DNA from 3 places in the Mesorhizobium sp. M8A.F.Ca.ET.165.01.1.1 genome. Region 2 is predicted to be linked to each of the others. Evidence: predicted binding sites of a transcription regulator. Region 2 holds the regulator's gene; each other region holds the start of a gene.

Region 1 (9,966 bases), on a different contig from region 2:
CAAGAAGAAGAGTTTTCATTGTTGTCTGCTGCCCCAATTGTCGTTCTCCGCCGCGTTGATGCCCGCGGAGATCCAGCTGTTGTCGAGAACCCGGTTTTGCATTGTCCACCGGCCGCGTCTTGGGCTGGGCCGCACCCGAATTGTCGGGGAAAGCGCGGCTGTGCTTTCCCCGTCCGTGTGGCCATTCGGCCTCACTCGATCGATGTGTCGGGTATCCCACGGGGGATCGCTGTCGGAGACGCTACCTGGCGCTACTTGGCGTCGAGCCGAAGCGGCGGCGGAAACAGCGATTGAAATAGGAGACGTCGGAAAAGCCGCTCAACAGCGCGATCTCGCTGACCCGCATGCGGTCGTTGCGCCGGTCGCGCAGCATGCGATGGGCTCTCTGCAGGCGCAGTTCGAGAATATGCTCGGCGAAACTGGAGCCCGTCTCCTGCAAGAGATCATGCACGTAGCGCGCGGAAAGCCGTAACTGCTGGGCGATGTGCTGGGCCGAGATGCCGGGATCGGCGAAGTTGTCCCGCATCTTCTGCAGGATGGCCTGCAGCCTTGCCGCGCGCAAGCCGCGCACGCCCGCCAGCTCGGCGATCTCGCCCTTGGCGCCTGTCGCCAGCCCGATCAGGTCGACGATCGTCTCGGTGGCGTGGGCGACGAGATCGGGCGAGACCAACGCCGGTCCCGCTTCCAGGAAGCCGCAATAGCGCTTGAGCATGTCGAGCGCTTCATTGTCGGCGCCGATGGTCAGCGCCAGGCGATCCTCGACATGGGCGAAGGCATTTTCCAGGATTTCGCGGGGCACCACGACATTGGTCCAGACATTGTGGTCGCCCCCGGTCATTTCCAGCGCTTCCGAAGCCGAGACCAGCGCGCCTTCGCCCCTGCCGATGCTGTAGTCGCGGCCGGTCTGCACGCCGCTCAGCCTGGTGTCGCCATCGTTGACCAGCAGCAGATAGCCGTCGCGGCCGTCATCGGCGATGTTGCGTGTCTTGCGGCTGGCATGCCTGATCGTTCCGGCCATCCGCCCGAGCACCAGCGGCCCGATGGCGGTGGCTTCGATATCCGCCTGGAAAGGCACGTTCGCGGAGATGGCGTATTCGACCGACCATATCTCCGCGACGTGGATGTCCTGCCAGAGCGCGAAGCGCGCGCGGTCGTCGAGATGCGGCGGCAGATCGACCGACGAGAAGACATTCTTTTTCAACGAGCAACCGGCCTTTCCCGCGCACGCGTCCTCCCTGAAGCCGCACCCTATGGGACCGATTTGCCTCCTGTCCAGAGGCGGCGCTATCCATGCCCTGCAGGACAATTTCAGTGCGGCACAGGTCAAGAATCCGAGCGGATTCGCCAGCGCGGGGCTCGAATTTCCAAATACCCGGAAAAATGCGGCGCGGAATCACCCGCATCGCTCGGCGCTGTGGCCGGCCGAGTGCCCTTACCTAGAATGTGATCTTCACGGAAGCCGCACTGCGGTTGGCCGGGCCGTGGTGGACGGCCTCGATGTTGTTGCCGTCGGGGTCGAGCACGAAGGCGGCATAGTAGCCGGGATGATAGGGCCGCTCGCCCGGCGCGCCATTGTCCGTGCCGCCGGCCGCCAGCCCGGCTTTGTGGAAGGCATCGACCATGGCGTGATCCCTGGCCTGGAAGGCCAGGTGAAGACGGCCGGTCAGCTTTCCCTGTGCGGCCCGGCTGTCGGCGCTGGAGATGAACAATTCGTCGGCCCAGAAATAATCCTCGCCGGTGCCGCCGATCGGGACACCGAGCACCTGGAAGACCGCTTCGTAGAAGCGCCGGCTGGCGGGGAGATCCCGCACCACGAGCTGGAGGTGGTCGATGAGCCGGCCGCGATGCAATTCCTGGGTTTCCATGAAAGCTCCTCCTCGCAAGGTCTCGAATTTAGGTCCGGGCGGCAGGGCGTCAACGCGCGGCACGTGCATCTGCTGACAACCTGCGACAAATCTTCGGGCGCGATGGAACCATTCGGCTGACGGCGAGTTTGGGGGCGCGGCGGGAGGACTTGCGATTGGATTGTTTTCAGAAGCTTGAAGCGCTGATCGACAGCGCCGATGCCGACGGCATCGAGGAAGCGAACGCATTGCTGCGCCGGTTCAAGGATAGGTCCGAACAGACGACGCGGGCCATCGATGAGTTCATGCTGGACTTCAAGACGTTGGTCTTCGTCGTCGAGACCGGCGTAGAGGGTTTCCAAAAGCCGATCCGCAAGCTCGCCCGCGCCAGGCTTGCGAAGCTCAAATATCTGGTGAACGTGCCGGCGTAGGCGCCGGGCGCGGGCCTAGCTCTTGAGCAGCGCCGCCAGCCGTGGAATGCCCTCGGTCACGGCGCGGCGATTGGCCAGCGTGAAGGACAGCCGCAGCGTGTTGCGCCCGGTGCCGTCGGCGTAAAAGGCATTGCCGGGCACGAAGGCGACCCGCGCCTCCTTCACCGACCGCGCAAGGAGTTCGGTGGCGTCGGCGCCTTCCGGCAGCGTCACCCAGACGAACATGCCGCCTTCCGGGCGGCTCCAGGTCACGCCCTCCGGCATGTTGGCTTCCAGCGCGCCGAGCAGCCCGTCGCGGCGCTCGCGATAGGCGCCGATCAGCTTGTCCACCTGGCCGTCGAACACGGATTCAGCGACGCGGTGCATGACCATCTGGTTGACCGACGGGCTGTGCAGGTCGGAGGCCTGCTTCATCAGCACCAGCTTCTCGATCACGTGGCGCGGCGCGCAGACCCAGCCGACGCGCATGCCCGGCGACAGGATCTTCGAGAACGAGCCGCAATAGAGCGTGCGTGCCTTGTCGATGCCGCCGGAGCGCGCGCAGTCAAGTGCCAGGATCGGCGGCACGCCTTCGCCGTCATAACGCAGCGCCCGGTAGGCGGCGTCCTCGATGACGGCGATGTCGAGCTCGCCGGCAAGGTCGAGCACGGCCTCGCGCTGCTTTCGGTCCAGCGTGTTGCCGGTCGGATTGGCGAAGTCGGGCACCAGATAGGCGAACTTCACACGCCCGCCATTGGCGGCGGCAGCGGCGCGATAGGCCGCCGGCGTCATGTTGCCGCCTTCGGGGCGCAGCCGGTCGTAGCGTGGCTCATAGGCGTTGAAGGCCTGCAGCGCACCGAGATAGGTCGGCCATGTCACCAGCGCCGTATCGCCCGGCGACAAGAACAGCTTGCCGAGATAATCCAGGGCCTGCTGCGAGCCGGAGGTGATGAAGATGTTGGCCTCGTCGCACGCGATGCCGAGCTTGCCCATCTGTCCGGCGAGCCACTTCCGCAGCGGCAGATAGCCTTCCGAGACCTGATACTGCAGCGCCGCCCCGGCTTCCGCCCCGCCCAGCACATCGGCATAGGCATCGCGGATGGCATCGGCCGGAAACAGCGAGGGATCGGGAATGCCGCCGGCGAAGGAGATGATGTCGGGCTGGTCGAGCAGTTTCAGCAGCTCGCGGATTTCCGACGCCTTCATGCGCGACGAGCGCGAAGCCAACAGGTTCAAAAGGGTCAAGACACGCCTCCCGGACGTATTTACAATAGGTCAACCTGACTGACCTATATCCGCTTTGTCAGCCGATTTGAATAGTGCCTGAAAGGCTTCCGCTATACGCCAGTCGCCGTCGGCGTCCGTGTCTAAAGGCTCTTCTTGTAACCAATATGGCTGGCGGTGAAGCCGAGCCCTTCATAGAAGCGGTGCGCATGCGCCCGGCCCTTGTCGGTCGTGAGCTGGACAAGGCCGCAGCTTCGCGCCCGGCATTGCCCGATCGCCCATTCGAACATCTTCTTGCCGATGCCGCCGGAGCGCCTGCCGCCGGCAACGCGAACCGCCTCGATCTGCCCGCGCCACGCGCCCTTGCGCGAGAGCCCGGCAAGGAAGGTGATCTGCAAGGTACCGATCACCGCCGCGCCGTCGACGGCCACCGCAAGCAGCTGGTTTGGGTCGGCGTCGATGGCGTTGAAGGCATCGACATAGCCTTGCGCCAGCGGCAACGAGGCATCTTCGCGGCTCGCTCCCAGCGGATCATCGGCGAGCATGGCGACGATGGCCGGCAGGTCGGAGGCTTGCGCCTTGCGGAATTGGATGTTGGTCATGGCGGATGAGATACGGCCGGCAGTTCACCAGGGCAAGGTTCGGCTCCCCTTCCCCCTTCGTGGGGATGTTCCGGCTTGGCAACATGCTTCTCACGACAATGGGCTAGTGGCAGGCTGACATCAGATGTTAGGATGGTGAGGCACCTTCGAAGGTTAGCCTAAGCTATCCCATCTTCGTCATCCTAGGGCGAAGCAGGAGCGCAGCTCCGTCGCGGAGACCCTAGGATCCATGCCGGGACGCCTGCAACGACCAAAGCGGGGCAGGACACAACGCTACCACCCAGTGCCGCGGAACAACTCGAACCATTCCGGATTTGCTTTTTCGATCAGTTCGATCTTCCATTGTCGCGACCAGCGTTTTAGCGATTTCTCGCGCTGAATGGCATCGGTGATGTCGAAATATTCTTCATACCAGACCAGTCGCTGCACACCATATCGACTTGTGAAATACGAGCCTTTGCCGGACTTGTGCTCGGGCATGCGGCGACCGAGATCGTTCGTGACGCCGATATAGATGGTGCCACCCTTCTGGCTCGCGGTCATGTAGACATAGCCGGTCATAAGTTAAGGCTATCGGGTAACGCGTCGGGAGAACATCCTGGTTCCGCTGTGTTCCTCGGCGAACGTCACGGCATGGATCCTAGGGTCTGCGCTGCGTCGCTTCGCTCCTTGCTCCGCCCTAGGATGACGACGGTACGGATGCTCAGCCCAATTGTAGCTGCCACAGCCGCCGCACAGTATCACCAATCAATCCCCATCGGCAGGCTTGGCCTTGCCGCACTGCGCCAGCACCTTGCCGATGGCCGCGCTCGACCCCTTCAGGGGAAAGCTGATATCGCCATATTTCTCAGCGCTGACCGACACATCCCCCTTCGAGCGCAGCAGGTCGAGCAGCGGGTCGGCTTTCGCCAGATCGACCACGAAATAATTGTACATGGCCTCCAGCTGCAGCGTCTTGGTCACCGTCTTGCCATCGGCCTTGAAGTCGAACTCGCCGCTGATGCCCGGTTCCAGTTGCTGGCCGCTGTCGCCCAGATCGTAGCTCAGCACCGGATTGTCGAAACAGGCCAGCATCAGATGCGCATCGCCTTTCGGCCCGCCGCAGACGGAGGCCGTCAGCACGCTGCCGCCCTCGTCTTCCTCCATCTTGGCGCTCCAGCCGCAGGACGCGGCAAGAACCGGCTGCACGCCGAGCAATGCCGCCAAGGCGCCAGCGGCAACGAAATATCTTCTCATGACTTCCCCCTCCGGGCATTTGCAGCACCCGCCGGCAGCATATAGGAAAAGCCGTTGAATGGCATTGCCGTCCGGCAAGGCCGCGCGCCTTGGAGAGAGCGGTGTCGAGAGCCTGTGTTCGCCTGTGTCTTCTGACCGCCGCCCTGGTGGCCTTGCCGCTCGCCGCCCATGCCGAATGGAAGCCGGTCGAGAAGGTCGAGACCTATGCCATTTCAGGCCAGTCCGGACCGGAGCTCTACCGGTCGATCGGCGAGAACGGGCCGAATGTCGGCGTCGGCCGCGCCATCGCCCACACCAATTTCAAGCTGACCTGGACCAGGGATTATCAGCCGCGTGCCGGAGCCTGCGTGCTGGTCTCGGCCAAGCCCAGGCTCATCATCACCTACACCTTGCCCAGCCCCTCCTCGCCGCTGCCGTCCGCCATCCAGAAGAACTGGGAGGTTTTCCTCGCCGGGGTCAGCGCCCACGAAAAGGTGCATGGCGCGACCATTGTCGACATGGTGCGCAAGATCGAGGCGGTGACAGTCGGCCTGACCGTCGCGGATGACCCCAAATGCAGCAAGATCCGGGCCGAGATGACCAGACGCCTGGCCGCGCTCTCGCAGGCACAGCGCCAGGCAAGCCGCGATTTCGACCGCGTCGAACTCGGCCAGGGCGGCAATCTGCAAAAGCTCATTCTTGCCCTGGTGAATGGCGGCTGAGAAGGCCACCGCGCGTTGCGGCGCGGCGGCAAATTCGTGATCCGCCTGCCCTACCGGCTCAGATCCAGCGCCGCGCTCAGATCCCCCATCGGCGGCTCGCCATTGGCGGCCAGCGCCTTGTCGCGGGCGACGATGCCGGTCAGCACCGGCAGGTCGTAGCGCGCGGTGATGAAGCGCAGGATCGACGTCGTGTCGTACTGGGTGTGGTCTACCGTGCCCATCCTCGCATAGGGCGAGACGATGAAGGCCGGGATGCGGTTGCCCGGGCCCCAGCGGTCGGCCTTGGGCGGCGCGACGTGATCCCAGAAGCCGCCATTCTCGTCATAGGTGACGACCACCAGCATGTGGCCCCATTGCTGGCTCTTCTCCAGATGCGCGACGACGTCGGCCAGATGCTGGTCGCCGCTCGCCACGTCGGCATAGCCGCCATGCTCATTGAGATTGCCTTGCGGCTTGTAGAAACTCACCGACGGCAGCTTGCCGTCGTCGATCGCCTTGATGAACTCCGCGCCATCCAGGCCGCCATCCCGCAGATGCTCGGTGCGCGCGGCGGTGCCGGGCGCGTAAGCGGCGAAATAGTTGAAGGGCTGGTGGTGGTACTGGAAGTTCGGCACCGGCGTGGCGTTCTTGCCGTCCAGCGTTGCCTGCCAGGCGCCGCTATACCAGGCCCAGTCGACGCCCTTCAGCGACAGGAGATCGCCGATGGTGATGTCGTGCTGCGGCGGCAGCGTGGTCGGCGCGGCCGGGTCGGCCAGCGCCTTGTCGCCACCCTCGGCCGGTTTGTTGGCGCTCGGCTGATAGGGCGGCTGCATGGTGTTGACGGCATGGAAATCGTGCGTGATGGCGCCGTCATTGACGAATTTCGGCACGCCGCCAAGGGCCGAGGCCGGCGAATTGTCGGCGACCTTCAAGGTCGTGCCGTCGGCCTCGACGACAGCGATTTGCGCCTTCACCGGGCTGGTGTCGGCATGCGGATAGACCGGCGTACAGGCGCAGGCGAGCTGGAAATGGTTGAGGAAGGAGCCGCCGAAGGCGCCCTGGAAGAAATTGTCGGCCAGCACGTATTTCTTCGCCACCTGCCACATCGGCAGGCTCGAGCCGTCATAGTGGCCCATGACGAGGCCGCCGGAATCGGCCCAGGCGACGAATTTGTCGTTCTTCCCGCCATTGATCTGCATCTGCTCCTGGTAGAAGCGGTGCCAGAGGTCGCGCGTGACGACGGAGGTCTTCTCGTTGAAGCCCTGGGGGTCGTCGATGGCGAAGCTGGCATTGGCGAGATGCGCCGATTGCGCCTCGGTCACCACTGGCGTCACCCCCTTGCCGGTCAGTCCGCCCCATGCCGGCGGCAGTTCTGTAAGCGGCTTGCCGTCGCGGTCGAGCTGGCGCGCCTGGTCGGCCGAGACATTGGCCAGCCCATTGGCGCCGGGGAAGCCGCCATAGAGATTATCGAAGCTGCGGTTTTCGGCATAGATGACGACCACGGTGTCGATCTTGTCGAAGCCGGGAGGGGCGGCATGGGCGGCCGCCAGGGGAATCAGGGCCGAACCGGCCAGGCCGAAGGAAGTGAGGAGCTTGAGCCTCGTCATGGGAAGACCTCGTGGCTTGACCGTGGCTAGAGGGGTGCGGGAACCATAGGGCAGCTAACGTGGCTGCCTTGTCACCTTTGTGACAGCCGCCGCCACGGCGAACACGGTTTCGTGAGCACTGGAGCCGGTCATCAATCCGTTGCACTGCGTTCTTATTGCCGGGCCAAAGCGGACCATGCCCCATGACCAGAAGACGATGGAAAATTCGGGCGATCGCCATTGCCGCGATCTCGACCTTTGGCCTTGCCGCGCCCGCGAATTCGGCGGGGCCGGATGGCTTCCATCCCGGCCCACTGTCGCGCGCCGAAGCCTTCGCGCGCGCCAAGGCGCTGACCGCCTTGGGGCGAAAAATGTTCTTCGACCCCTCGCTCTCGGCCTCGGGCAAGCAGGCCTGCTCGTCCTGTCATGATCCTAGCCATGCTTTCGGGCCGGCCTCGGCGGCGCCGGTCGAGATGGGCGGACCGAACCTCGACCTGCCGGGCCAGCGCGCGGTGCCGTCGCTGCGTTATCTCCAGGCCGCGCCCGCCTTCACCGAGCATTTCCATGATTCCGAGGACGAGGGCGACGAAAGCGTCGACAACGGTCCGACCGGCGGCTTGACCTGGGACGGCCGCGCCGACCACGGCAAGGACCAGGCGAAAATCCCCCTGCTCTCGCCCTTCGAGATGGCCAACAAGGGTGCCGGGGCGGTCACCGCCGCCTTGCGCAAGTCGGCCTATGCCGACAAGTTCAAGGCGGTGTTCGGGCAGGACGTCTTCGACCGCCCGGGCGACGCCTTCGGCGCCGCCGCCGAGGCGCTCGGCACGTTCGAGCAGAGCGCCGCCGATTTCTATCCCTATTCCAGCCGCTATGATGCCTTCCTCGCCGGCAAGGCGACACTGTCGGCGCGGGAACTGCATGGCCGCGCTCTGTTCGAGGACGAGAGAAAGGGCAATTGCGCCAGTTGCCATCTCAGCGAACCCGCCAATGACGGCGAGCCGCCGCAATTCACCGATTTCGGCCTGATCGCCATCGCCGTGCCGCGCAACCCGGCAATCCCGGCCAACGCCGACCCGGCCTATGCCGATCTCGGCCTGTGCGGCCCGCTGCGCACCGATTTTCGCGGCCGCACCGACTATTGCGGCCTGTTCAAGACGCCGACGCTGCGAACGTCGCGCTGCGCAAGAGCTTCTTCCACAATGGCGAGTTCCATACGCTGCGCGACGCCGTCGCCTTCTACGCCAGCCGCGATACCGACCCTGGCCGCTGGTATCCGACAAACACCGACGGCACGATCGATAAATATGATGATTTACCAAAGGCTTACTGGCCGAACCTGAATCAGGACCCGCCCTTCGACGGCAGGAGACCTGGCGGCAAGCCGGCGCTGACGGATGCCGAGATAGACGATATTGTCGCGTTCCTGCAGACGCTGACGGATGCAGACCAGGTGGCAGCGAAATAACCTGAGACGCGGCGGGACAGCGCCCCCCTCTGTCCTGCCGGACATCTCCCCCACGAGGGGGGAGATCAGCTTTGATTGCGGCTCTCGCCCATTGTTTCAACGTTCCAAAAAGGCGCGGGGCGCCAACACTGCAATCTCCCCCCTTGTGGGGAGATGTCCGGCAGGACAGAGGGGGGCGCGAAGGAACGCGACGCCCCTTAATATGTCACAGCGCCCGGATAACGCCCCCATCCACGCGGATACTCTGCCCCGTAATATAGCCCGCCCCTTCCGACGCCAGGAAAGCGATGGTCGCGGCGATCTCCTCCGATGTGCCGTAGCGTTGCATCGGCACGTTGTCGCGGCGCTCTTCGGTCGCTGGCAGGCTGTCGATCCAGCCGGGCAGCACATTGTTCATGCGCACATTGTCCGATGCATAGGTGTTGGAAAAAATCTTGGTGTAGGCGGCAAGGCCGGCGCGGAACACGGCCGAGGTCGGGAACATCGCGTTCGGCTCGGCCACCCAGGCGGTCGAGATGTTGATGATGGCGCCGCCCTTCTGCTTGATCATCTGCGGCGCCACGATGCGCACCGGCCGGATGACGTTCATCAGGTAGACGTCCATGCCGGTGTGCCACTGCTCGTCCGTGATCTCCAGGATCGGTGCGCGCGGCCCATGGCCGCCGCTGTTGACCAGCACGTCGATGCGGCCATAGCGCTCCAGCGTCAGGTCGGCGAGGCGCTGCAGATCCTCGTTCGACTGGTTGGAGCCGGTGACACCGATGCCGCCAAGCTCCTTGGCCAGCGCCTCGCCCTTGCCCGACGAGGACAGGATGGCGACCTTGAATCCCTCCGCCGCCAGGCGCTTGGCCGCCGCCGCCCCCATGCCGCTGCCGCCGGCAACGATGACGGCTGTCTTTTCTGAGCTCATGGATTTTCC
Region 2 (9,966 bases):
CCGGCGGCAAGCCGGTCTACGCTGGCGAGTAACATCACCCGAAGGAGCGCCGCTTTACGCGGCGCTCCTTTTTCTCAACACAAAGAGCCGAGCTTGACATGAGTGCTGTCCAGGAAGCCTTGCCAGCCATCAAGGGCTCGCGCGATGCCATCGTCAGACGTTTCGCGCTGACGGACACGATCTTCCATGCGGCGACCCGTGCCGCCGCGATCCTGGTTCTGGTCCTGCTTGGCGGCGTCGCCATCTCGTTGTTTGCCGGTTCCTGGCAAGCGCTCTCAACCTTCGGCTTCTCCTTTCTGACCACGGAAAGCTGGAACCCGGTGACCGAGAAATTCGGTGCGCTGGCGCCCATCTACGGCACCATCATCACATCCGCCATCGCCATCCTGATTGCCGTGCCGCTCGGCATTGGCATCGCGATCTTTCTCACCGAACTTTGCCCGCGCGCATTGCGGCGCCCGATTGGTATGGCGGTCGAACTGCTCGCCGGCATCCCCTCGATCATCTACGGGATCTGGGGCCTGTTCGTGCTGGCACCGTTCCTGCAGACGACGGTGCAACCCTTTATCATCTGGCTGTTCCATGGTGTTCCCGGGCTCAACAATCTGTTTGCCGGCCCGCCCTATGGTATCGGCCTGCTCACCTCGGCGATGATCCTCGCCATCATGATCCTGCCTTTCATCACCTCGATCACCAAGGACGTGTTCGACACGGTGCCGTCGGTGCTGAAAGAGTCGGCCTACGGCATCGGTTGCACGACCTGGGAAGTGACGCGGCGCGTGGTCATTCCCTATACCCGGATCGGTATCATGGGCGGCGTCATGCTCGCCCTTGGCCGTGCGCTCGGCGAAACGATGGCCGTCACTTTCGTCATCGGCAACGCGCACCGCATCTCGACTTCGCTGTTCGCGCCCGCCACGACGATCTCGGCGACCATCGCCAACGAATTCACCGAAGCCGTTGGCGATCTCTACACCTCCTCGCTGGTGGCGCTCGGCCTGATCCTGTTCGTCATCACCTTCCTCATCCTTGCCATCGCACGCTACATGCTGATGCGCATCGACGCCCATACGGGAGCCTGACCGATGTCCACAGCCGCATCGCTTCACCAAAGCCGCAAGCGCAGGAATGGCGTGATGATGACGCTGTGCGTCGTCGCCGCCGGCATTGGCCTCGCCTGGCTGGCGCTTATCCTCGGCGCGCTGCTCTACAAGGGCCTGTCCGGCGTCTCGCTGGCCGTGTTCACCGAAATGACGCCTCCGCCCGGCGACGCCGGCGGCCTGCTCAATGCCATCTACGGCAGCGTGGTGATGACGATCATCGCCGTGATCGTCGGCACGCCGATCGGCGTGCTCGCCGGTACCTACATGGCCGAATACGGCCGCTTCTCCAAGCTCACCACCATCGTGCGCTTCATCAACGATATCCTGTTGTCGGCGCCATCGATCATCATCGGCCTGTTCGTCTACGAGCTGATGGTGCGGCCGATGGGACATTTCTCCGCCATTGCCGGCGCCGTTGCGCTGGCCATCCTGGTCATTCCGGTCGTGGTGCGCACCACCGAGGACATGCTCAACCTGGTGCCGAACGCGCTGCGTGAAGCCGGCACCGCGATCGGCGCGCCGCGCTGGGTGGTCATCAAATCTGTCGCTTACCGCGCCGCGCTCTCCGGCATCGTCACCGGCATATTGCTCGCCATCGCCCGCATCTCCGGCGAGACGGCGCCGCTGCTCTTCACCGCGCTCAACAACCAGTTCTGGTCGAGCAATCTCAACGCGCCGATGGCCAGCCTGCCTGTCACCATCTTCCAGTTCGCTCTCAGCCCCTATGAGGAATGGCAGCAACTGGCATGGACCGGCGCACTCATAATCACCCTGACGGTTCTCGGCCTGAGCATTTTCGCCCGCAGCCTTACCGGACGCAGAGAGGACAGATGAAACCGATGTTGTCCACCGAGTTGAACACGCCCGAAGTGGCCGTGGATAAGGCCAAGATCGAGGTCAAGAACCTCAACTTCTACTACGGCCAGTCGAAGGCGTTGAAGGATATCAGCCTGTCGCTGCCCGAGCGCAGCGTCACCGCCTTCATCGGCCCGTCGGGCTGCGGGAAGTCGACGCTGCTGCGCGTCTTCAACCGCATCTACGAGCTCTACCCGAAGCAGAGCGCCGACGGCCAGGTGCTGCTCGACGGCCAGAACATCCTCGACCGCTCGCAGGATCTCAATCTCCTGCGCACCAAGATCGGCATGGTGTTCCAGAAGCCGACGCCGTTCCCGATGTCGATCTACGAGAACATCGCTTTCGGCGTCCGTCTCTACGAGAAGATCAGCAAGTCCGAGATGGACGGCCGTGTCGAACAGGCGCTGAAGCGCGCGGCATTGTGGACCGAGGTCAAGGACAAGCTCAACGCCAGCGGCCTCAGCCTGTCGGGCGGCCAGCAGCAGCGTCTTTGCATCGCCCGCACCGTGGCGGTGAAGCCGGAAGTCATCCTGCTCGACGAACCAGCCTCGGCGCTCGATCCGCTGTCGACCGCCAAGATCGAGGAACTGATCGACGAGCTGCAGGCCGACTATACGATCGTCATCGTCACCCACAACATGCAGCAGGCGGCGCGCGTGTCGCGCCAGACGGCGTTCATGTATCTGGGCGAACTGGTCGAATTCGACAAGACCGAGAAGATCTTCACGTCGCCTCGCGAGAAGCGCACGCAGGACTACATCACCGGCCGCTTCGGCTGATATCACGCATACGAGGACCAGGATCATGGCCGAACACACAGTCGCAGCCTTCGATGAGGATCTCGGACAGATCAGCAGGCTGATCAGCGACATGGGCGATCTCGCCGGCACGATGGTCGGCGGCGCCACCAAGGCTCTGCTGAATTCCGACAACGCGCTGGCACAGCGCGTCGTCTCCGACGACGCCATCATGGATGCGCGCCAGCGCGAACTCGACGACCGCGCCATCACCCTGATCGCCAAGCGCCAGCCGATGGCCGACGATCTGCGTCATGTCGTCGGCTCGATCCGCATGGCGGGCGACCTCGAGCGCATCGGCGACCTTGCCAAGAACATCGCCAAGCGTGTCGGTTCCGTCGGTCTCACCGCGACGCCGCGCGACCTGTCGCACTCGATCGACTCCATGGCGCAGCTGGTGCTGATCCAGGTGCAGGGCGTGGTCGAGGAATATGCGGCCGGCGATGCCGCCGCCCTCGCCAAGCTCAGGAATGACGACGAACGCATCGACGTCAAATACACCTCGGTGTTCCGCGAACTGCTGACCTACATGATGGAGGATCCGCGCAACATCACGGCTTGCACGCATCTCTTGTTCTGCGCCAAGAATCTCGAGCGCATCGGCGACCATGTGACCAACATCGCCGAGAATGCGTATTATGTGCTGACCGGAACGCAACTGCCCGCCAATCGTCCGAAGCAGGACGAGACGGCGATGTCGGCGCCGGCGGCTTGACGATAGGATGATCTGCCAATGATCGCGCCACGCATCATGGTGGTGGAGGACGAGGAGCCGCTCGGCGTGCTCCTCCGCTACAATCTGGAATCGGAAGGCTACCAGGTCGAGGTGGTGACGCGCGGCGACGAAGCCGAGATCCGCCTCCAGGAGAATGTGCCCGACCTCCTGGTGCTCGACTGGATGGTGCCGGCTGTTTCCGGCATCGAACTCTGTCGGCGCCTGCGAATGCGGCCCGAGACCGAGAGGTTGCCGATCATCATGCTCACGGCGCGCGGTGAGGAGAGCGACCGCGTGCGTGGCCTTTCGACCGGCGCCGACGACTATCTGGTCAAGCCGTTCTCGACGCCGGAATTCATGGCCCGGGTCAAGGCGCTGCTGCGTCGCGCCAAGCCGGAAGTGCTGTCCAGCGTGCTCAAGGTCGGCGACATCGTGCTCGACCGTGAATCGCACCGGGTCTATCGCAAGAAGAGCGAAATCCGGCTCGGACCGACCGAGTTCCGGCTGCTCGAATTCATGATGCGCCATCCCGGCCGGGTGTTCTCGCGCAGCCAGTTGCTCGACAATGTCTGGGGCGAGACGATCTATATCGACGAGCGCACGGTGGACGTGCATGTCGGTCGCCTGCGCAAGGCGGTCAACAATGGCCGCATGCCCGACGTCATCCGCACCATCCGCGGCGCGGGCTACGCGATCAGGGAAGACTAGGTCGAGGGCGGCTACGCCCCTGACTTCGTCATCCACGAGCGGAGCAAGGAGCGAAGCGACGCGGCGCAGACCCGAGGATCCATGCCGGGACCTCGACGCGTCGCCGCAGTGCAGAATTCTGCGCCGTTGCACTCTACGATCGAGGTCACGGCATGGATCCCAGGGTCTCCGCGACGCCGCTTCGCGGCTGCTCCGCCCAGGGATGACGACCTTGAGGGCGCTCGGCCAACCTCCAGCATTGGTGGTGATTCACCGGAGCGTTCGCTCAGGCCACGCTCTTCCCAGCACTGCCTCTCGCCTGCACGCCCGGCGCGAAAATCTCCTGGTCGACGAAGGTCAAGGCGCGCATGGCGCAGCCTTCGCGAATCAGCGGCAGTTCGTTCGGCTCGGTGTCGAAGGAAATCGATTCCGAATGCTGGCCGCCGGCGGTCTGGGCGATGGCCTCGCGCAAGGCCGGCTCGATCAGATCGAAGGCGGCGGCACTGACACCGACCATGGCGACCGGCGCCGGGTCGATCAGCGCGAACAGGCTGCCCAGCCCATAGCCCAGCGCCTCGCCCGCCTTGCGATAGGCTTCGCGCTCCGGTCCGTCTTTCTCCCTTGCCGTCGCGGCGAGTGTCCGCATCTGCGCGTCGCTGACATCGGCGACCGGTTCGGCGTCCTCGCCAAGCTGCCTGGCATTACGCCAGATGGCATAGTTGCCGGCATAGGCCTCGACGCAGCCGCGCCGCCCGCAACGGCAGAGCGCGCCGCCCGGGCGATGGATCATGTGGCCGAATTCGCCGCCCGATGAATGGGTGCCGGTGAACAGTTCGCCCTTGAGCACCAGGCCCATGCCGATGCCGTGCGAGAGCAGGATGGCGATGAAGTCGTCGCGGTAGCGTTGAGGGTCGCGCCAGCGCAACGCCACCGCCATCATGTTGCAGTCGTTCTCCATGGTGGCGGGGATGCCGAATTCGGCTTCGAGTATGTCGGCGAAGGCAATGTCCGTCTGCGGCGTGATCGGCGACCACAGCATGGCACGCGCCTCGGTGTCGGTGATGCCCTGGATCGCCAGCGCGATGCGGGCAACACTGCGGACATCGAGATCGGGGTCCTCGATGCGGCGGCGCACTATTGCCGTGCATTCGCCGATCAGAGCCTCGCGCGACATGGTCAGCGTGTCCAGCCGGCGCTGTTCCTCGGCGACCACCTGGCCGGCATAATCGATGACGGCGACGGATAGGAAATTCAGCGACAGCACCACGGTCATCACAGCCGCGGCCTCGGGGTTGAGGCCGAGGCCAACCTGCGGCCGGCCGCGTTTGAGTGAGCCGGCCTCGTTCGGCTTGCCTTCGGTCAGGATACCTTCGCCGATCAGGTCGGCGGATATCGCCGATATGGTCGAGTGGCTGAGGCCAGTGGTGGCGGCGATCTCGGTGCGCGAGGGCTGACCATCCCGGCGCACGGCTGCAATCACCATTGCGCGGTTGCGCCGGCGCAGATCGTCGTGGCGGATTCCCACCGACATGCTTTCCCTCCCGGTTGCCGCGGTTCTTGATCCCCCTCGAATACCTCCGGCAACAGGGTCAAACACTGGCAGAAGCGGCCGGTGCTGTCATTTATTTATTGCGAGGCTCGAAAAAAAATTTCCGGCACCTCAAAATCCATCAGAATCGATGTTGACAGTGTTCCGGTGATGGACCAGTGTTTTTTCGAGGCTCGAAAAAATAGAGCCTTTGTGCCGGCCTTCGGGCCAGTTTGGTCGCGCCATACGCGGCGCAGGGAGGATATCATGAAGAGATTCACAGCCGCCATCCTGGCGGGTGTCGCCATGTCGCTGACACTGGTGTCGGTCGCGCAGGCGAAGGACAAGGTCATCGGCGTTTCCTGGTCCAACTTCCAGGAAGAGCGCTGGAAGACCGACGAGGCCGCCATGAAGAAGGCGATCGAGGCCGCGGGCGACAAGTACATTTCCGCCGATGCGCAGTCCAATCCCGGCAAGCAGCTGACCGATGTCGAGAGCCTGATTTCGCAGGGCGCCAATTCGCTGATCATCCTGGCGCAGGATGCCTCGGCCATCGGTCCGGCGGTGCAGAAAGCGCTCGACGAGGGCATTCCGGTCGTCGGCTATGACCGCCTGATCGAAAACAAGGACGTCTTCTACCTGACCTTCGACAACAAGGAAGTCGGCCGCATGCAGGCCCGCGAAGTGTTCAAGGTGAAGCCTGAAGGCAACTACGTCTTCATCAAGGGCTCGGGTGCCGACCCGAATGCCGACTTCCTGTTCTCGGGCTCGATGGAAGTGCTGAAGGAAGCCATCGACTCGGGCAAGATCAAGAATGTCGGCGAGGCCTATACGGACGGCTGGCTGCCCGCCAACGCCCAGAAGAACATGGAGCAGTTCCTCACCGCCAATGACAACAAGGTCGACGCGGTGGTCGCGGCCAATGACGGCACCGCCGGCGGCGTCGTCGCGGCGCTGACGGCGCAGGGGCTCGCCGGCACCGTGCCGGTCTCTGGCCAGGACGGCGACCACGCCGCGCTCAACCGCATCGCGCTCGGCACCCAGACCGTGTCGGTGTGGAAGGACGCCCGTGAACTCGGCAAGAACGCCGCCGAGATCGCCTCGCAGCTCGCCGACGGCAAGAAGATGACCGACATCGCCGGCGTGAAGGACTTCACGACGCCTGGCGGCAACACCGTCAAGTCGCTGTTCCTGACCCCGGTCGCCATCACCAAGGATAATCTCAACCTCGTCATCGACGCCGGCTGGATCAAGAAGGACGAAGTCTGCGCGGGCGTCGCCGCCGGCAGCGTTGCGGCCTGCAACTGAGTTTGACCGCTTGAAGAAATGAAGGCGCCGCGGCCCAAAGCCGCGGCGTTTTCTCAAAAAGATTTGTGTTTCCGCATCACGCGGATAGCTTCTAGGCTGGCTTCGGCATCCGCGTAGACGGCCAGCCGGTTGGAGGAAATCATGACCGATACGACGTCCAACCCGCAGGCCGATACCGCGCGCGCCTCGGAACTCGGCGGGGTCGCCCGGTTCCTGAAGGCGACCGAGATCGACACCCGCATGCTCGGCATGATCGGCGCCCTGCTGCTGATCTGGGTCGCGCTGCATGTGATTTCGAGCCTGCGTCTCGGCGTCAATCCGCTCGATTTCGACAGCCGCACGTTTCTCACGCCGCGCAATCTGTGGAACCTGTCGGTGCAGACGTCCGCGGTCGCCATCATGGCTTGTGGCATGGTGCTGGTCATCGTCATGCGCAACATCGACCTGTCCGTCGGTTCCGCCGAGGGCCTGATCGGCATGGTCATGGGTTTTGCGCAGGTGCATTTCCTGGTTCGGTTCGTGGGGCTTGAACTCGGCAACCCATGGATCTGGGTCCTGGCTCTGGTCATCGGCCTGGCGCTCGGCCTTTTGATCGGCGCCTTCCAGGGCTTCGTCATTGCCTATCTCGAAGTGCCGGCCTTCATCGTCACGCTGGGCGGCCTGCTGGTCTGGCGCGGCGCCGCCTGGTGGGTCACGTCAGGCCAGACGGTGGCACCGCTCGACGCCACCTTCCAGCTGATGGGCGGCGGCCCGGCCGGATCGATCGGCGCCACCTGGAGCTGGGTCGTGGGCATCGTCGCCTGCCTGGCCGTCGTGTTCGCGCTGTTCAACGGGCGCGTGCAGCGCAAGCGCTTCCGCTTCCCGCTGCGGCCGGTCTGGGCCGAGACGCTGCTCGGCGCCGTCACCTGCGCCGTCATCATGGGCGCGGTCTGGCTGGCCAACTCCTATCCATGGCCGATCGGCATCGTGAACCGCTACGCGGCCGCCAACAACATCACCGTACCCGAGGGCGGCCTGTTCATCGCCCACGGCATCGCGATACCGGTGCTGATGGCGGTCGCCGTCGGCCTGGTCATGACCTTCATCACCAACCGCACCCGTTTCGGCCGTTATGTCTTTGCCATAGGCGGCAATCCGGAAGCGGCCAATCTCGCCGGCATCAACACGCGCTGGATCACCATGAAGGTGTTCATGATCATGGGCGTGCTGGCCACGATCGCAGCCGCCATTTCGTCGGCCCGGCAGAACTCCTCCACCAATGTGCTTGGCACATTGGACGAGCTGCTCGTCATTGCCGCGGCCGTCATCGGCGGCACGTCGCTTGCCGGCGGCTCGGGAACGATCATCGGCGCCATGCTCGGCGCATTGCTGATGCAGTCGCTGCAGTCGGGCATGGTGCTGCTCGGCGTCGACTCGCCGCTGCAGAGCATCGTCGTCGGCGCCGTGCTGGTCATCGCGGTGTGGCTCGATACCGTCTATCGCAAGCGGGTTTAGGGATACGATCATGGCTGACAAAACCGCTCCCGCAACTGCCCCCGCAACCGCCCCCATGGGCACGCCGCTGGTCGACATGCGCAACATCTCGATCGCCTTCGGCGGCATCCGTGCCGTCGACGACGCGTCGATCGACCTTTTCCCGGGCGAGGTCGTAGCGCTGCTCGGCCACAACGGCGCCGGCAAGTCGACGCTGATCAAGATCCTGTCCGGTGCCTACAAGCGCGATGCCGGCCAGATCTTCGTCAATGGCGAGGAGGCAGCGATCTCCAACCCGCGCGACGCCAAGAAATACGGCATCGAGACGATCTACCAGACGCTGGCGCTGGCCGACAATGTCGATGCCGCCGCCAATCTGTTCCTCGGCCGCGAGCTGATGACCGCCTGGGGCACGCTCGACGACGTCGCCATGGAGGCCGAGGCGCGCAAGGTGATGGGGCGGCTCAATCCCCGCTTCCAGCGCTTCAAGGAGCCGGTGATCAAACTGTCAGGCGGACAGCGGCAGTCGGTGGCGATCGCACGCGCCATCCTGTTCAACGCCCGCATCCTGATCATGGACGAGCCGACGGCGGCACTCGGCCCCCAGGAAACGGCACAGGTCGGCGAACTGGTCAGGCAGCTCAAGTCCGACGGCATCGGCATTTTCCTGATCAGCCACGACATCCACGACGTGTTCGAGCTCGCCGACCGGGTTTGCGTGATGAAGAACGGCCAGGTGGTCGGCACGGCACGCACCACGGACGTCACCCAGGACGAAGTGCTGGGCATGATCATCCTGGGCAAATGTCCTCCAGGTGCCATACCGGGGCCGGGGGCGCTGAGGATCGCCGCCTGAGGCCGGCCGCAGGCCGGCCGGGCCGCTCGGGCACGCCCCGTTGCCGTTCACGTGATATGCCAGTGATCACGATGGCTTGGCCTGACCATTGTGTTGGCCCGGCGACTTGCCCATAAAGGTCCTGTTTTGCTCATGGACCGCATCATCCGTTGAAGAAGCTTTTTCCAATCGTCGCGTTCATAGCCGTTGCATTGATCAGCATGACCATGGCGGGGTTCGCTTATTTCGCGACGCAGGGGGCCGCCCGCATTAAGTTCGAAGGGGCGGCCGATGACGCCCTCAACCGGATCGAGAGCCGCATCGACCTGCATCTGTCGCTGTTGCGCTCGACACAGGCCCTGTTCGATGCGCGCAACGGCGATATTTCCCAGAGCGAGTTCAAGGCCTTCTTCAAGGCGCTGGATATCGACAGCAATTTTGCCGGCCTGCGCGGCATCGGCTTCCTGCGGCTGGTCAAGACGGGCGACGAAGCCGCAGTGGAGCGCGACATCCTCCACGATTTCGGCGCCAGCCATCCGGTCTATCCGGATACGACGCAGCCCTGGCGCACGCCGATAGCCCTTTTCGAGCCGCTGGATCCGTCCAACCAGGCCAGCATCGGCTATGACATGTTCAGCGAGCCGGTGCGGCGCGTGGCGATCGAA
Region 3 (9,966 bases), on a different contig from region 2:
CCTGGCGGCAAAGGTCCGGATACATACTTTCGATCCGAAAATACCGCTTGCAATTCGCAATCAGTTTGCTAAAAGAAAACCACTTGCAAATTACAACTGGTTATCGAGGAGGTCTTCATGTCAAAACTTCGTGTCAACGCGTTTACCCTCTCGCTCGACGGCTATGGCGCCGGTCCTGATCAGGATCTGCAAAATCCGCTCGGCATCGGCGGAGGATCCTTGCACAAGTGGTTTGTCGACACCCGCACCTTCCGCAAGATGGTGCTCGGACAAGATGGCGGCACCACCGATACCAACGAGGCGTTCGCGGCGCGCAGCTTCGAGAATGTCGGCGCCTGGATCCTGGGTCGCAACATGTTCGGGCCGATCCGCGGAGAATGGCCTGACGACAAGTGGAAGGGCTGGTGGGGCGACAACCCGCCCTACCATGTGCCGGTTTTCGTGCTGACGCACCACAGGCGGGGATCGATCACAATGGAAGGCGGCACCACCTTTCACTTCGTCACCGACGGCATCCATTCGGCGCTCGAGCAGGCGAGATCGGCGGCTGGCGGCAAGGACGTGCGGGTCGGCGGCGGCGTCGATACGATCCGCCAGTATCTCCAGGAGAGGCTGATCGACGAGATGCACCTGGCGATTTCGCCTGTGCTGCTTGGCCGGGGCGAGAACCTTTTTGCCGGCCTTGACATGCCCAAGCTTGGCTACGCGTGCACCGAACAGGTGGCGACGGCGCTGGCCACGCACGTGGTTATCAATCGGGCTTAAGCTCGGCGCCGCCCCTCATCCGCCTGCCGGCACCTTCTCCCCGTATAGTGACGGGGAGAAGGAAGGGTCACTCAATATTTCTCCGGCACGTAAAGCTCGCGCGGCAGGACCTGGCGTTCGTATTCCGGGTTGAAAACGCGCTCCGGCAGCGTGATCTCCTCGTGCGGCACCTCTTCATATGGCAGCTGCTTGAGCAGATGGTCGATGCAGTTCAGGCGTGCCCGCTTCTTGTCGTTGCCCTCGACGATGTACCAGGGCGCTTCGGGAATGTTGGTGCGGGCGAAGGTTTCTTCCTTGGCCTTGGTGTACTGCTCCCAGCGCACCCGCGACTGTAGGTCCATCGGCGACAGTTTCCACTGCTTCATCGGATCGTGGATGCGCATCAGGAAGCGCATCTGCTGTTCCTCATCGGTGATCGAGAACCAGTATTTGACCACGGTGACGCCGGAGCGCACCAGCATGCGCTCGAACTCCGGCACGTCGTGGAAAAACTCCTCGACCTGATCGGGGCTGGCGAAGCCCATCACCCGCTCGACGCCGGAGCGGTTATACCAGGAGCGGTCGAACAGCACGATCTCGCCGCCTGCGGGCAAATGCGGGACATAGCGCTGGAAATACCATTGCGACTTCTCGCGTTCGGTCGGCGCCGGAAGCGCCACGACGCGACAGATACGCGGATTGAGCCGCTGGGTGATACGCTTGATGACGCCACCCTTGCCGGCGGAATCGCGGCCCTCGAAAATCACCACCAGTTTCTTCTTGTGATAGGCGACCCAGGACTGCAGCTTGATCAATTCGGACTGAAGGGTGATCAAGTCGCGAAAATACTGCATGCGATCGATCGAAGGCGGATGCGAGTTCTTGTAGATCTTGGCGATCTCCATCGACAGCGCCGGTTCCGACAATTCGAGTTCATAATCTTCGTCGAGCGTGTCGGCGAGTTCAGCTTCAAGCCAGTCCTTGGCAGGGGAATTCTGTCTTAGCTCGGTCATATCAACTGCTCCGCTTGCAAGCCTGTCGGTTCCCTGGGGCGTCCCCAAATTGCTGCCAGCGGCCGGGAATGGAAACACCTGAGCCGACTTCAATATAGGCCGGCGGTGACGGTTTTATTGCAGCCCGGGCGCGATTTGCCGCCGGTGCAAATTTCGCGACGCATGATCGATCGGCGTCATCGCATGGCGACAAGCCGACCGAATTGTCCTACAAATCCCCGGTCGCGTTCCAGGCCTGCCCCTTGGCGGCACGCCTCTTCAACAAAATCGTGAGGATCTGACATGGAATACCGCACCCTTGGCCGTTCCGGCCTGAAGGTTTCGACACTGACGCTTGGCACAATGACCTTCGGCGGCGCCGGGCCTTTCGCCGCGGTCGGCAACAGCGATCTCGCCGAAGCAAAGCGGATGATCGACATGTGCATCGACGCCGGCATCAACCTCATCGACACCGCGAATGTCTATTCGAACGGCCTGTCGGAAGAGATCATAGGCGAAGCGCTCGGCGGCAAGCGCAAGAACGACGTGCTGATCGCGTCCAAGGCCCGGATGCGGATCGGCAAGGGCCCGAACGACGAGGGCCTGTCGCGCCATCATCTGATCCGTGAATGCGAGAGAAGCCTGAAGCGATTGAAGACCGATGTCATCGACATCTATTTCGTCCACCAGTGGGACGGCCTCACCCCGCTCGAGGAAACCGTTGCCGCGCTCGACACTTTGGTCAGCCAGGGCAAGGTGCGCTACATCGGCTGCTCCAACTATTCGGGCTGGCAGGTGATGAAGGCGCTTTCCATCAGCGACAGCCGCCACCAGCAACGCTTCGTCACCCAGCAGATCCACTATACGCTGGAAGCGCGCGAGGCCGAGTACGAACTGCTGCCGATCTCGGTCGACCAGGGGCTGGGCGTGCTGGTCTGGAGCCCGCTCGCCGGCGGCCTGCTGTCGGGTAAATACCGCCGCGACAGCCCGACCGCCCGCCAGCTCGCCGGCTGGTCCGAGCCGCCGATCCGCGACGAGGACCGGCTGTGGCGGATCGTCGATGTGCTGGTCGAGATCGGCAGGGATCGTGGTGTTTCGGCGGCACAGGTGGCGCTCGCCTGGCTGCTCGGCCGCCCTGCCGTCTCCTCGCTGGTGATCGGCGCCCGCAATGACGTCCAGCTGAAGGACAATCTCGCGGCCGCCGCCCTGGTGCTAGGCACCGAGGAACGCCAGCGTCTCGACGCCGTAAGCCGGCCGCCCCTGCTCTACCCCTACTGGCATCAGCAACTGACAGCGAAGGATCGCTTCGGCCCCGCCGATCTGGTTCTCGACCGCAGCGATATCTGATCAGCGTCAGGTCGAGAGCGAGGGCTAGCTCTCGATGAACCGCCAGAGTTCGGGATCGGGTTCGATCTGGCCGCCGAGCACGAAATATTTGTAGAGGACGAGCAGGGAGATCGCCTGCTCGTCCCGTTCATTGGAAAATTTGCGGCAGTAGGCATTGGCCGTGGCGATGATGCGCTCCGCCGCGGCCGGATGCCGTTCGAAATAATCTACCTTTTCACGGAGATTGGAGAAGTCCGGGTCGAGCGGCGCATAGTGGACTCCAGCCTCGAGCTGGCTCTCGCCAAACCATGTCTCGTAGGTCGGCGGCGGCATCAGACAGAGCGAGTTGGAGTTCATGATCCATTTGAGGTTGGTCGCCACGTCATTGCCCTCCAACGAGACGATGTAGCGATAGCGCAGGTGCTGGCTGATGCTGAGGAAGGGCTTGCTGTACGCAGCCGGTGCATTGCGCTTGTGCGAACCGACGTCGCAGAACGGCAAGTCGCGCGCGACATCCAGGAACCGTGTCCGGATCGGATTGTTGAGGTCGCCGCGCCAGACCACAGCCGGGCGTTTGTCGGTGAAGACGACGGCGTCGGTGGGCATGTGAAAATGGCGGAACTTATTGAACTTCATGACGACGGCGTTGCCGTTGTCGGCGCGGATCGGCCGGTCCTTGACGAGCGTCGGCAGCTCGGGCACGCCTTTTACGTCGCCGAACTTCAGGTCGATGAGCAGTGACGGATCGAAATAGCGGGCAAATTCCTTCAAGTCGTAATAGTACATGCTCGGTTCAAAAGGCAGCTGGTCGATACGCACGGCATCCGCGCTTGGCGTAAAAGCGTCCTGCAGCTTGTTGTAGTGATTCAGCCGTCGGCGCACGGCCTCATCCGAGAGCCTGGCCTGTTCCAGGCGGCCCGCCAACCGTCGTCGGAAGATCGCCTGGGGTGCGATATCGCGGATCACGTTTCGCGCGTAGTAAAAGACCTTTGCGGTCGTTCGTTTTATGGTGGCCATCGTTCTTTTGATCAGAGATAAACGCGATTAAACAAATGACGGCCGGGACGGTTCCCTCGGCATGATCGCATGATTGGGCCACGCAATCCAGCGCTGCCCGAACACGTGGCAGCCGGCCGAGACGAGGTGCCCGGCAACTAGCCCGTTATGTAGCGCCACACCTCGGCATCAGGTTTGATCTGGCCCGAGAGCACGAAGTATTTGTAGAGCACCAGCAGAGAGATCGCCTGTTCGGTCCGCTCGTCGTCGAATGTCCGGCAATAGGCATTCGCGGCGGCGATGATGCGCTCCGCCTTGGCCGGATTCCGCTCGAAATAGGCCACATGGTCCGCAAGGTTCGAGAAATCCGCCTCGAGCGGCACATAGTGCACATTGGCTTCGAGCTGCCGCTCCGCGAACCATGTCTCATAAGTCGGCGGTGGCATCAGGCAAAGTGACTTCGAGTTCATGATCCATTTGAGGTTGGTCGCTACATCATTGCCTTCGAGCGAGACGATGTAGCGGTAGCGCTGGTGCTGGCTGATGCTGAGAAAAGGCTTGGCGTATTCGGCCGGCGCGTTCGGCTTGTGCGAGCCGGCATCGCAGAACGGCAGGTCGCGCACTGCCTTGAGGAATCTTGTCCTGATCGGGTTGTTGAGATCGCCGCGCCAGACCACGGTCGGCAGCTTGTCGGCGAACGCAATAGCGTCAGCCGGCATCTGGAAGTGACGAAACTTGTCGAGCTTCATGATGACGGCGTTCCGGTCGTCATCGCAGATTGGCCGATCCTTGACGATAGCGGGCACCCTAGGCACGTTCCTGACGTCGCCGAATTCGAGGTCGATGAACAAATCCGGATCGAAATAGCGGGCGAATTCCTTCAGGTCGTAATAGTACATGGTCGGCGTGAACGGCAGCTTGCTGATGCGCTTGGCATTGGCGCTTGGCGCGAAACAATCCTGCAGCTTGTTGTAGTAATTCAGCCTGCGGCGTGCCGCCTCACCGGAAAGCCTCGCCCTTTCGAGCCGGCCGGCCAGCCTTGCGCGAAACAGCGTTTGCGGAGCGACATCGCGCACGACGTTTCTCGCATAATAGAAAACTCTTGCGGCGGTCCGCGAAATTGTGGCCATCGGTCACTTGATCAAAACAAACAGGCAGCTCTCAATTCATTGGCGCCCCGCATTTCCTACATCATTGTGGCGCCCATCTGGCAAGCCCCCGCATCTCTTCCAGCAAGCATCCAGCATTGTCGCTTCAGCTGTTGTGTTTGACGGCTAATGCTCCTAGGCAGGTTCAGGGCCGCAAGGCAGTGATAAAAGGAGCCGATATGGCGCGAGCACCCAACTACGATCAGGAACGCAAGGAGCGTGACCGCCAGAAAGCGGCCAAGAAGGCTGAAAAGCTGGCGGCCAAGGTTGCCGCCCGCGAACGTTCGAAGCCCGAGACCGAGACCGAGACCGAGACCGAAACCGAGGAGTAACGGCATGCGGCCCGCGAATGCGGGCCGTGCCTCAATCCGAATTGTCGGTATCAGCCTATGTCAGGCTGGCGCCTTGTCACTGATGAAAACATCCACCTCCCGCGCCGCGGCGATGAAAGCGCGTCGGGCATTCATCGCCGGCTTGTCGCCGGCGAGTGCGTCGTGGCAGGCCTGCAGCGCCGCACGATGCTTGGCGCTGCGCTTGCCGGGCCAGCTGTTGAGCAGGTAATCGGAAGCTTCCCTTGCCGAACGCAAGAGCTGAGTGCTTCCCGCCGTGACGGACTTGACGGTCACGGGTGTTTCAAACCGATTGTTTTCCATTGCCGCTCTTACGCCATCGGCTTGCTTGAAGCGAGGCCGAAAGTGCGCTTCGCGTCAGATGCGGCCTGTTTTCCGGCGAATGCTGCCCTGCATCGACCGCACTAGGCGGCGACGACGGCAAATCCCCTGGCGCGAAGGCCACGTCGGTCGTTGGCAAGCGACGTCACCAACCGGTTACGGCTGCCGACGATGTGGGCCGACAGCAGCCGCGTGGCTTCATCGGCCTGGCCAAGGCGTGTCGCGGCAAGGATGGCGCGATGTTCGAGCCAGGCACGGCCAAGGGCCGTTTCGTCACGCACTTCCAGCCAGCGGGCGCGCGACAGCCGCGTCATGGCGTCACGAACCGCCCGGAACAGGAATTCGTTGCCGGAGAGCCGCGCCAGCTCGATGTGAAAATCCATGCCGACACGATGCCATTCCTCGCGCTTGGTATTTTCGTCGCAGGAATCGAGCATCGCCTCGATGACATCGATCGCGCTCTTGTCGGCTTGCCCGCACGTCAGCCGCAGCGCGGCGACCTCGACCGCCTCGCGATAGACCGCGATCTGCTCGAGCTCGGCCAGGTTGATGGGCGAGACCGTCCAGCCGCGCCCGTCCCTGCCGACCAGGCCCTCGGTCTCCAGCCGCAGAAGTGCCGCCCTGACCGGCGTGCGCGAGGCGCCGAAACGGCCTTCGATCCAGCGTTCGGTCAGCCGCTCTCCCGGCCCGACCTCGAGAGCCAGGATCATCTCGCGAAGCTGCCGTTCGACATTCTGCATCTGCGACATCGCGCGTCCTTTCCGAAGCCGCATTGACAGCGGCGGGCTTGAAGTTCATGACGGATACCAGATTGGTATCCCAAAATGGTATCCGCAACAAGCGCCGACACCGGGCAGGCAGGACATGACACAGGAAGACACGCGGCAGAGCGGCTACAACATTCACTGGCGGCGCAATCTTGCCGTCTGTTTCGCGGGCTCGTTCAGCACGCTCATCGCCATGACCCTGCTCTTGCCGTTCCTGCCACTCTATGTCGAACAGCTCGGCGCACAGGGTCATGCGGCCATCGTGCAGTGGTCCGGCATCGCCTATGGGGCCACCTTCTTCGCCGCGGCAATGGTCGCGCCGCTGTGGGGACGCCTGGGCGACCGCTACGGCCGCAAGGTGATGCTGGTCCGCGCCTCCTTCGGCATGGCGATCTGCATGTCGCTGACGGGCATGGTCGAGACGGTCTGGCAATTGGTTCTGCTGCGCCTGCTGATCGGCTTCGCCGGCGGCTATTCCTCGGGTTCAACCATATTGGTGGCCATGCAGACGCCGAAGGAGCGCTCCGGCTGGGCGCTTGGCGTCCTGTCGGCGGGTATCACGGCGGGCTCGCTGGTCGGCCCGCTGCTCGGCGGCGTGCTGCCGCCGGTAATCGGCATTCGCGCCACCTTCCTGTTGTCGGGCGGCGTGATCTTCCTCGCCTTCCTGGCGACGACGTTCCTCATCAAGGAGAGCCCGCGCCCAAGGCCGGCCGAGGCCGCGCCGGCGGCAAAGCCGAAAAGCGGCTGGTCTCAGATCCCGGACAAGCGCCCGGTCGTGGCCATGCTGACCACCGGCATGCTGCTCGCCTTCGCCACAATGTCGATCGAGCCGATCATCACCGTCTATGTGCAGCAGCTCATCGAGGACCAGGGCCGGGTGACGCTCGTCGCCGGCGTTGTGATGTCGGCGGCCGCGCTCGGCACCATCCTGTCGGCATCCTGGCTCGGGAAGCTCGCGGACCGGATCGGACACTGGAACGTTGTCGTGGGAGCGCTGGCCGTCTCGGCGCTGCTGCTCATCCCGCAGGCTTTTGTCACCAACAGCTGGCAGCTTATCGGCCTGCGTTTCCTGATGGGCCTGGCGTTGGGCGGTCTCCTGCCCTGCATCACCAGTGTCATCAGGCACAATATCCCCGACGGCGTTGGCGGCAACGTGCTTGGCCTGGCGATCTCGGCGCAGTATGTCGGGCAGGTCGCGGGACCGCTGGCCGGCGGTTTTGTCGGCGGCCATTTCGGCATGCCGTCGGTGTTTCTCGGCACATCGGTGCTGATGGCCCTCGGTGCCGTCTACAACTGGATTGTCCAGTCGCGGCGGACGCGGCATATGGCGCTGGAAGCGGGCAAGCCCTGACCCTTGGCCGACCTGCAAAAAGAAGGAGCACGCCGACCATGAACCTCGCCGATCCAAACGGCAGCCGCCTCCTCGTGCTTGCCGGCGGCCTCGTCGGCGCCGCGGGCGTGGCGCTGTCGGCAGCGGCGGCGCACCGTGGCGGCGCCTTCACCGGCACGGCCGCCTCGTTCCTTCTGATGCATGCGCCGGTGTTTCTCGCCATTGGCCTTGTCGGCGCGAACCGCTGGCTGCGAATGGCCAGCCTGGTCCTGCTCGTCGGTCTCGTGCTTTTCGCGGGCGATCTTCTCGCCCGCGATTTCCTGGGATCGAGACTGTTTCCGATGTCGGCGCCAATCGGCGGCACCTTGCTCATCGTCGGCTGGCTGGCAATAGCAATTTCTGCCCTGGCTCGCCCACGTTCCTGAGATTCAAGCCAGCAGGATCAGCGCCGACGTTCGGGTCGGATCAGCAGATCACGATTGCGCGCGGCCGGCCTCTTCAGACATCTGGACTCTGGCCGCTCGGCGGCGGGCGAGATACCCCAGTAGTTGCGGTAAATGTCTTCGAACAGATGCTGGATGGGGTGCATGTTTTTCTCCTTCCAATTGAATCGATCCAATCGCAAGCACAAAAAGGGCAATGCCGATCAGCTCCGCTTGCGCCCTACGAGGAAGCGCAAGTCGCGAATCCACGGACTGGTTCTGTCGCGGCGCTTCTGGCTGTTTGTCGCCGACCCGATATTCCAGTCGTTGCGGTAGATGTCTTCGAACAGATAGTTGATGGGATGCATCATTCCCTCCGAGGTCAATCAACAGGCTAAATCCGCCAATTTGGATCGATTCAAAGATAGGCCTTTCATTGGCGACGGTCAAGCAAAATTTGAATCGATCCAACGAAAGTGCTAGATGCGGCCCAAGAACGTGCTAAATGCATGTCAGGAGACCCGCGCAAATGGCGTCACTTACCGCAGGCAATCGACGACCCGTCCGGCTGGCCGATATCGCCAAGGCCGCCGGGGTTTCGCACGGCACCGCGTCCAATGTATTCAGCCGGCCCGAGATCGTGCGCGAGGAAGTTCGCGAACGGGTTCGCGCAGCCGCCGAGGCCATGGGGTATGGCGGCCCCGATCCAAAGGGCCGGCTGCTGCGGGCCGGCAAGGTCAACGCCATTGGCGTTGCCACCGCAGAGCCCCTCTCCTACTTCTTCGACGATCCGTTTGCGCGCGTCATGATGGCGGGCATCTCACAGGCTTGCGATGCAACCGGAGCCGGCATCTCACTGGTCTCGGCCGCCAACAACGAACAGCTTGCCTGGAACATCCAGAGCGCGCTGGTCGACGGCTTCATCGTCTTCTGCATCGAGGGCGGTTCGCGCCTGGTGGAACTGGCACGCGAGCGCAAGCTGCCCTTCGTCGCGCTCGACCTCGATTCCGAGGACGGGTCGGTCGCCGCGATCGGTGTCGACAACATCGCCGGCGCCGGCATGGCGGCCCGCCATCTCACCGATCTTGGACATCGCCGCTTCGCCGTCCTTGCGCTGCCCTTCGCCGACGACAGGACGGGCATTGTTTCGGCCGAACAGGTACGGGCCGCTACCTATGCAGGGACGCGCAACCGCCTCACGGGCTATCTCCGGGAGCTTTCGCGGGTTGGCGTCGATATATCCAAAGTGCCCGTCTACGAGACCGCCAACGACGTGGCGAGCACGAAGGCGGGGCTCGAAACCATCTTCGCCTCCGACGCGCCGCCCACCGCCATCCTTGCCATGTCGGACAGAATGGCCCTGGTGGCGCTCGAATGGCTGAGCGCACGCGGGCTCAACGTGCCCGACGATGTTTCCGTCGTCGGGTTCGACGATGTTCCGGAAGCAGCGGTGTCCAAGCCGCCATTGACCACGATCGCCCAGCCGATTGCCGAGATAGGCCGCCTTGCCGTCAGGGCGATCCTGGAGAGCGATGGGCCGGTCAGCAGGCATCAACTGCCGGTCGAACTG

The links. The regulator PhoB, encoded in region 2, activates phosphate uptake and scavenging genes when phosphate is short. The targets are predictions, from matches to a motif close to TGTCATNNANCTGTCAT.
Region 1: the regulator PhoB is predicted to act here: its motif matches at 7,730-7,746, upstream of EN808_RS20510 (acid phosphatase).
Region 3: the regulator PhoB is predicted to act here: its motif matches at 1,863-1,879, upstream of ppk2 (polyphosphate kinase 2).

The regions. Positions count from the first base shown of each region.
Region 1 covers NZ_SRTH01000007.1:186,264-196,229, forward strand. Annotated here, with positions in the region: gene EN808_RS20465 (hypothetical protein) at 1-19, opposite strand, end outside; gene EN808_RS20470 (AraC family transcriptional regulator) at 242-1,201, opposite strand; gene EN808_RS20475 (VOC family protein) at 1,437-1,865, opposite strand; gene EN808_RS20480 (hypothetical protein) at 2,021-2,275, shown strand; gene EN808_RS20485 (PLP-dependent aminotransferase family protein) at 2,291-3,460, opposite strand; gene EN808_RS20490 (GNAT family N-acetyltransferase) at 3,622-4,080, opposite strand; gene EN808_RS20495 (GIY-YIG nuclease family protein) at 4,354-4,641, opposite strand; gene EN808_RS20500 (hypothetical protein) at 4,828-5,316, opposite strand; gene EN808_RS20505 (DUF922 domain-containing protein) at 5,418-6,017, shown strand; gene EN808_RS20510 (acid phosphatase) at 6,068-7,603, opposite strand; partial or broken gene EN808_RS20515 (cytochrome-c peroxidase) at 7,786-9,047, shown strand; gene EN808_RS20520 (SDR family oxidoreductase) at 9,253-9,957, opposite strand.
Region 2 covers NZ_SRTH01000012.1:170,943-180,908, forward strand. Annotated here, with positions in the region: gene pstS (phosphate ABC transporter substrate-binding protein PstS) at 1-32, shown strand, start outside; gene pstC (phosphate ABC transporter permease subunit PstC) at 99-1,082, shown strand; gene pstA (phosphate ABC transporter permease PstA) at 1,086-1,937, shown strand; gene pstB (phosphate ABC transporter ATP-binding protein PstB) at 1,934-2,737, shown strand; gene phoU (phosphate signaling complex protein PhoU) at 2,763-3,470, shown strand; gene phoB (phosphate regulon transcriptional regulator PhoB) at 3,489-4,178, shown strand; gene EN808_RS26490 (ROK family protein) at 4,444-5,688, opposite strand; gene xylF (D-xylose ABC transporter substrate-binding protein) at 5,953-6,993, shown strand; gene EN808_RS26500 (sugar ABC transporter permease) at 7,135-8,487, shown strand; gene EN808_RS26505 (ATP-binding cassette domain-containing protein) at 8,498-9,322, shown strand; gene EN808_RS26510 (CHASE domain-containing protein) at 9,472-9,966, shown strand, end outside.
Region 3 covers NZ_SRTH01000002.1:473,426-483,391, reverse strand. Annotated here, with positions in the region: gene EN808_RS06900 (dihydrofolate reductase family protein) at 118-765, shown strand; gene ppk2 (polyphosphate kinase 2) at 837-1,757, opposite strand; gene EN808_RS06890 (aldo/keto reductase) at 2,040-3,083, shown strand; gene EN808_RS06885 (glycosyl transferase family 90) at 3,108-4,079, opposite strand; gene EN808_RS06880 (glycosyl transferase family 90) at 4,217-5,188, opposite strand; gene EN808_RS06875 (hypothetical protein) at 5,386-5,538, shown strand; gene EN808_RS06870 (DUF982 domain-containing protein) at 5,599-5,859, opposite strand; gene EN808_RS06865 (GntR family transcriptional regulator) at 5,961-6,626, opposite strand; gene EN808_RS06860 (MFS transporter) at 6,742-7,995, shown strand; gene EN808_RS06855 (DUF423 domain-containing protein) at 8,034-8,399, shown strand; gene EN808_RS36225 (hypothetical protein) at 8,417-8,563, opposite strand; gene EN808_RS36220 (hypothetical protein) at 8,621-8,764, opposite strand; gene EN808_RS06850 (substrate-binding domain-containing protein) at 8,926-9,966, shown strand, end outside.